DNA from 3 places in the Xanthobacter flavus genome. Region 2 is predicted to be linked to each of the others. Evidence: predicted binding sites of a transcription regulator. Region 2 holds the regulator's gene; each other region holds the start of a gene.
What was found. The regulator PhoB, encoded in region 2, activates phosphate uptake and scavenging genes when phosphate is short. The targets are predictions, from matches to a motif close to TGTCATNNANCTGTCAT.
Positions count from the first base shown of each region.

Region 1: pstS (phosphate ABC transporter substrate-binding protein PstS) is a predicted target of PhoB. The motif match lies at 1,136-1,152, and genes of this name have one in related genera.
Region 3: phnD (phosphate/phosphite/phosphonate ABC transporter substrate-binding protein) is a predicted target of PhoB. The motif match lies at 938-954, and genes of this name have one in related genera.

Region 1 covers NZ_JAGGML010000001.1:104,278-106,545, forward strand. The annotation lists gene pstS (phosphate ABC transporter substrate-binding protein PstS) at 14-1,042, opposite strand; gene J2126_RS25135 (substrate-binding domain-containing protein) at 1,686-2,006, shown strand; partial or broken gene J2126_RS00505 (IS3 family transposase) at 2,234-2,268, shown strand, end outside.
Region 2 covers NZ_JAGGML010000001.1:2,300,176-2,302,443, forward strand. The annotation lists gene phoU (phosphate signaling complex protein PhoU) at 1-600, shown strand, start outside; gene phoB (phosphate regulon transcriptional regulator PhoB) at 655-1,356, shown strand; gene J2126_RS11125 (flavin monoamine oxidase family protein) at 1,616-2,268, opposite strand, start outside.
Region 3 covers NZ_JAGGML010000001.1:186,310-188,577, reverse strand. The annotation lists gene phnD (phosphate/phosphite/phosphonate ABC transporter substrate-binding protein) at 1-872, opposite strand, end outside; gene arsJ (organoarsenical effux MFS transporter ArsJ) at 977-2,251, opposite strand; gene J2126_RS00930 (ArsJ-associated glyceraldehyde-3-phosphate dehydrogenase) at 2,253-2,268, opposite strand, start outside.

The DNA of each region.
Region 1 (2,268 bases), 2.2 Mb from region 2:
AGGGCCAGACCTGTCAGACCCCACCTTTAAAGGTCTTCGCCCAATAATCCTTCACCTGCTGAACCAGCGCCGGCGGCAGGGGAACATAGCCAAGCTCCGAGGCGGCTTTTTCCCCGTCCCCGAGAGCAAACCTCCAGAATTCGAACGCCACCTGGCTGTTGGCCGGGACTTTCGGTTCCTTGTACATGAGCGCAAAGGTCGTCGCAGCGATCGGGTAAGCGTCGGGCGCAGCGGAATCGTTGATGACCACGAAGAAATCCCTCGCAGCGGTCCAATCAAAGCTCAATGCTGCAGCCTGAAACGATGCTGCGCTCGGCGCTATGAACTTGCCGGCGCGATTCTGCACCAGGCCGTAGGCGAGCTTCGCCTGCACGACGTAAGTGAACTCGACATAACCAATGGAATTCTTGACTCGCTTGACCTCGGTCGACACGCCCTCGTTGCCACGTGCGCCCGTCCCTACGGGCCAAGCCACGGAGCTGCCTTCACCCACCTGCTGCTTCCACTCGGGGCTCGCTTTGGCGAGATAAGACACCCAGTTGAACGTGGTGCCAGATCCATCGGCACGATGCACCACCACGATCTTCGCGTCGGGCAATTTCAGATCGGGATTTAGGGCCTTGATGGCGGGATCGGACCAGGTGGCGACCTTGCCCAGATAGATGTCGGCCAAAAGGGCTCCGGTGAACCGGATCTGGCCAGGGCCCACGCCGTCCACATTCAACACCGGTGCGACGCCGCCGAACACGATAGGGAACTGGCCGAGGCCGTATTTCTCCAATTCGTCGGGCTTCAGGGGCTTGTCGGAGGCTCCGAAATCGGCGGCGCCATCCTTGATGCGATTGATGCCGGCGGATGAGCCCACCGACTGGTAGCCGACAAGGTGGCCCGTTCGCTCACGGAACAATTCTGCCCACTCCCAAATGATGGGATAGGCGAAGGTGGAGCCGGCACCCCGCACCTCGCCCGCATGAGCGGCAGGCGTGAGAAAGGATATGGCCGCAATCGCAGTGGCGGTGGTCAAGGCAAAAATGCGGTTCACGGCTGCCTCCCTGTTCCATCGACAACCGCTCCAAGGCTTACCCTATCAGCGTCGTTATGTCGATTGGCGTAGACAGATCGCTATATTATGCTTATGTCACTTCCGTGACGCACCTGAGAGGCACACCTTCCGCAGCGACAGCGCAATTGTCGATGCGTCCATGCTAGCAGAAATAATTTAAAAGGCATGGCGGACTGCCTCAAGGTACAGTTTCGCACATGGTGCATTTTTCACTCGTAGAATTTATATATTCGACCGATTCAGGATGTTATTATCCCGCGAGTCCGTCTCTATATACTGTCGCCTAGTATCATATTGTACCTGAATCCATCCCATTGTCGAACTTTGTATTGTACTTATTCCACCAAGAATGGAATATATAATTTTAAGAACGCCTAATATTACAATCAACATTGACGGAAATTCTATATATACACCAAATGTCATCATTTAGTTACATAAATTACTAGAGCCGCTTATGCTGGGCGCGAGCTCCAAGGCCCTGGCGACATCGTCCAGGAAACGCATCCATGAAGATCACCACTCTCGCGAGCGCCTTCGCGCTACTTGCCGCCGGCGCGGCGCTCAACGGCGCGGCGGCCCAGGCTCTGGTCAAGGCTGACGGTCGTCTACGGCGTTCCCCGTGACCGAGGCCATGGCAGAGGAGTTCCAGAAGCAGAACAAGGACATCAAGGTCACTGTCGGCATCGGCGGCAGGGGCGGCGGCTTCAAGAAGTTCTGCCGCGGCGAGACCGACATCTCCAACGCCTCGCGGCCGATCACCGCGAGCGAGCAGAAGGCCTGCAAGGAAGCCGGCATCGAATATATCGAATTGCCCGTGGCGCTCGACGCTCTCACTGTCATCGTCCACCCGTCCAATACATGGGCCAGCGAGATGACCGTTGCGGAGCTGAAGAAGATCTGGGAGCCCGAGGCCCAAGGCAAGATCACCAATTGGAAGTAAGTCCGCGACAGCTTCCCCGATCGTCCGCTGGCGCTCTACGGAGCAGGTGTCGATTCCGGCACTTACGACTATTTCACCGCCGCCATCGTCGGCAAGGAACACTCCAGCCGCGGCGGCTTCACCGCTTCGGAGGACGACAACGTGCTCGTGCAGGGCGTCGCCGGTGACCAGAACGCGCTCGGCTTCGACACCCATGTTAGCTTTTGCGAGCTTCAGAGGAGTGTTCGATGGGCACACGGCGCCGGGTGTTTCCAGAGGCGTT
Region 2 (2,268 bases):
GCCCAGAAGGTGGTGCTGCTCGACGCCACCGTCGACCAGGTTCAGCGCGAGATCGAGGACCGGGCCATCCTGGTCATCGCCAAGCGCCAGCCGGTGGCCATCGACCTGCGCGAGATCGTCGCCGCGATCCGCATCGCCAACGACCTGGAGCGCATCGGCGACCTCGCCAAGAACGTCGGCAAGCGCGTCATCGCCATCGAGGGCGAGTATCATCCGGCCAAGCTCGTGCGCGGGGTGGAGCACATCTCCGACCTCGTGCTGGAGCAGCTGAAGGAAGTGCTCGACGCCTACGCCGCCCGCAACGACGCCAAGGCGGTGGAAGTGTGGGGCCGCGATGGCGCCATCGACACCATGTACACCTCGCTGTTCCGCGAGCTCCTCACCTACATGATGGAGGATCCGCGCAACATCTCGGTGTGCACGCACCTGCTGTTCTGCGCCAAGAACATCGAGCGCATCGGCGACCACGCGACCAATATCGCGGAGATCGTCCACTACATGGTCACGGGTCAGAACCTGCCGGAGACCCGCCCGAAGGCGGACGCCTCCAGCGACACCACCCTGCCCTTCCCGGGCCGCACCACAACCGTTCAGAGCTGATCCAACAGACCTGAAGACGGGGCGCGGAGCCCCGATAGTGACGGATAGACCAAAGTGCCGGCGCGTATTCTGATCGTCGAGGACGAAGAGCCGTTGACCCTCCTGCTCCGGTACAATCTGGAGTCGGAGGGCTACGGCGTCGAAAGCGTGGGACGCGGCGACGAGGCCGAGACCCGGCTGCGGGAGAGCGTGCCGGATCTCATCATCCTCGACTGGATGCTGCCCGGCCTCTCCGGCATCGAATTGTGCCGGCGGCTGCGCACCCGGCCGGAAACCGAGCGCCTGCCCGTCATCATGCTCACCGCCCGCGGCGAGGAGACCGAGCGGGTGCGCGGCCTCGCCACCGGCGCCGACGATTATGTGGTGAAGCCCTTCTCCGTGCCCGAGCTGCTCGCCCGCGTGCGCGCCCTGCTGCGCCGGGCCAAGCCCGAGCATGTGGCGACGCTCCTGCGCGCCGGCGACATCGAACTCGACCGCGAGACGCACCGGGTGCACCGCGCCGGCCGCGAGATCCATCTCGGCCCCACCGAGTTCCGCCTGCTGGAATTCCTGATGCAGAGCCCCGGCCGCGTCTTCTCCCGCGAGCAATTGCTCGACGGCGTATGGGGCCAGGACGTCTATATCGACGAGCGCACGGTGGACGTTCACGTCGGCCGCCTGCGCAAGGCCATCAACCGCGGCCGCCAGTCCGACCCCATCCGCACCGTGCGCGGCGCCGGCTATTCCTTCAACGAGATGTTCGCCCGCGCGCATTGAGCGTTGCTTCCGCTCAGGCGCCGCGCGGGCTTTTGGGGCGTTGTCTTCGCTCAGGCGCCGCGCGGGCTTTTTGAGGCTCCGACCTCTCCAATTGAGCGCCGTCATCTCCCGGCTCGGCCGGGGGATCCACGCGTCCGCTCGTCCGGCTGCACCGAAAATCGGGCACCCCTCCAGCCGAGAAGTGGATCGCCCGCACGAGGCGGGCGATGACGGGGCGGAAGATTAAGAGCGCGCGGCGACGGCCATACGGCCCGCCCCCTCACCCCGTCCGCACCCCGATCAGCCCCAGCGCCTGCTTCGCCGCGCGCTCGCCGGAGAGCCAGGCGCCGCCGACCGTGCCCCAGAGGGTCTCGTGGGTATGCTCGCCGGCGAAGACGAGGCGTCCGCCGACCGTGTCGGTGAAGGCGCGGCGCATGTTGCCGAACCCTGGCAGCGCGCAGGAGAAGGCCCCCAGCGCCCACGGCTCCTTGCTCCAGCGGGTGGCGAACACCTTGCCGACGCGCGCGCCGGCATCCGCGCCGAACTCGCGGGTCAGCGCCGCCTTCACGAAGGACGCGGCGGCCTCGGGCGGGCTATCGGCGAGGCCGGCCGCCACGGCGCCGCCCACCTCCAGGCTGTAGAGATCGCTGCCGCCGATGCGGGCGCGCAGCGCATAGGCGCGCGGGCTGTCGGCACGGAAATAGATCAGCTCGTCGGCGCCCAGGTTGCCGGGATTGCGCGGCAGGCGGAAGCCGATGTGGTCGAACGCCCCAAGGGTGATCTTCTCCACTGCCGTGCGGTAGCGCGGGGGAAAGGTGGGGCCGATGCGCAGCTTGCCGGCAGCGATGACGCTGGGCGGCACGGCGACGATCACCGTGCGGCCGGTGACGGTGCCCTTGTTGGTCTGCACCGAGACCAGGCGGGGGCTGAGAT
Region 3 (2,268 bases), 2.1 Mb from region 2:
TTGAAGGTGATGGGGATGAACTTCTCCTGCGGCGGCTCGGCGGACTTGAACTCCTTCTGCAGGCCGGTGCCATCCCAATTGAAGCTGAAGAACGCCTCTTTCACCTTGGCGGCGAGCTCGGGCTTCAGATTGTAGGCATAGCCATAGCCGGTGGTGGGGAAGGTCTGCGACTTGTAGATCGTCACCACCTGCTCGGGTTTGATCACGCCGCGGGCGATCATGCGCTTCATCACCGAATTGGCGACGGCCGCTGCCGGATAATCCTCGTTGGCGACGCCGATGATGGAATTGTCGTGCTTGCCGGAGAAGGCGGGTTCGTAATCCTTGCCCGCCTCCATGCCGAACTGCGAGCGCAGCAGCGCGGACGGCGCCTTGTAGCCGGAATTGGAGGTCTCCGAGGTGAAGGCCATCTTCTTCCCCTTGATGTCCTCGACCTTGGTGATGCCGGAGCCGGGATAGGTGATGATCTCCATCTCGTAGCCGTAGGCACCGTCCTTGGAGGCCATCATGGCGAACGGCACGAAGCCGGAGCAGGCGACGGCGATGGGATTGGAGCCGGTGTTGAAGCCGGCCACATGCAGGCGCCCGGCGCGCATGGCTTCCAGCTGCGCGGCATTGGACTGCACGGGGAAGAACTGCACCTTCTTGCCCGTCACCTTGGCGAGATGGTCGAGGAATTCGGCCCACACCTTCGCATAGACTGCGGGGTCCTCCACCGGGGTATAGGCGAAGATGAGGGTGTCGGGGTCGAGCTGCTTCGCCGGGTCCGACGGGGTATCGGCCACCATGTCGCCATTGGTGTCGGAAAAGCGCGGGTCGAGCTTGAATTCGGCCTGGGCAAAGGACGGCGCCAGCATGGTCGCCGCGAGCATGGCGGCACAGGTCAGGGAGCGCAGGAGCGACATGGCTTCATCTCCGATTGGATCGCATCTTCAGTACGACTGTTGTGTGACGCACCGACTACGATGCGGCCGGCTCAACTGCTCGGCAGGGCACTGCCGGGCCTGGCCTTCTCCAGGGCGCTGGCGTGGGTCGGCAGCAGCAGGGTGGTGAGCCAGCAGATGCCGAGCATGACGGCGGAGCCGGCGAGGCAGGTCGTGATGCCCCCCACCTGGTAGAGCAGGCCGCTGAGGAGGGTTCCGGCGAAGCGCCCGGCGGCGTTCGCGGCATAATAGAAGCCGACGTCCTCGGCTGCCTTCTCCGATCCGGCATAGGCCAGGATCAGGTAGGAATGCAGGGAGGAGTTCACGGCGAAGGCGGCGCCGAAGATGGCGAGCCCGATCACGACGATGATGTCCGGCCGCAGGGGTGTCACGGCGAGGAGCACGGCGATGGCCACCGGCACCAGAGCGAGGCCGAGCGCCCACCAGCGCGCCGCTGGCACTTCCTTGGACAGGCCGTCCGGGCTGCGGCTCACCACGGCGGGCGCGGATGCCTGCACGATGCCGTAGCCGATGGTCCACAGCGCGAGGAAGCCGCCCACCATGGGAAAGGTCCAGCCCATCCCATAGAGGAAGACCGGCACGCCCACCACGAACCACACGTCCCGCGCGCCGAACAAGGCGACGCGGGCAGCAGCGAGCAGGTTCACACCCCGGCTCTTGCCGAACAATTCTCTTGCCGAACTACTCGCCTTGGCCTTGCCCATCATAGGCGGCAGGGACAGCAGCACGCCGAGAAGCACCAGCGCCAGCACGGCAGCCATGAGCCACAGCGACAAGCGAAAGCCGAACGCCTCCAGGAGCACGCCGCCAAGAAAGAAGCCGAAGCCCTTCATGGCATTCTTGGAACCGGTGAACCACGCCACCCAGCGAAACAGGCGCCCCTCGGCGTTACCCTTGGCCTCGGCCTCCGTCACCTTGATGGCGGACTTGGAGGCGGTCTTGGTGAGGTCCTTCGCCACGCCGCACACGCCCTGCGCCGCCACCACCCAGGCAACAAGAACGGCCGTTTCCCAGGTGGGCGACATGGCGGAGAGCAGCAGGAAGCCGGCGATCTGGGTCGTGAGCCCGACTGTCAGCATACGGGTGATGCCGAAGCGGGCGGCGAGCCAGCCGCCGATGAAGTTCGCCCCGATGCCCGCCGCCTCGTAGAGCAAGAACAGGAAGGCGAGGGTGAAGGGCGAGTAGCCGAGCTTGAAGAAGGTGAACAGCACCAGCATGCGCAAGGCGCCGTCGGTCAGCGTGAAGCCCCAATAGGCCGCGGTGACGATGGCGTAGTTGCGCAGGCCCGCGGAGGATGACGCCGCCATCTCACAGCCCCACGCGT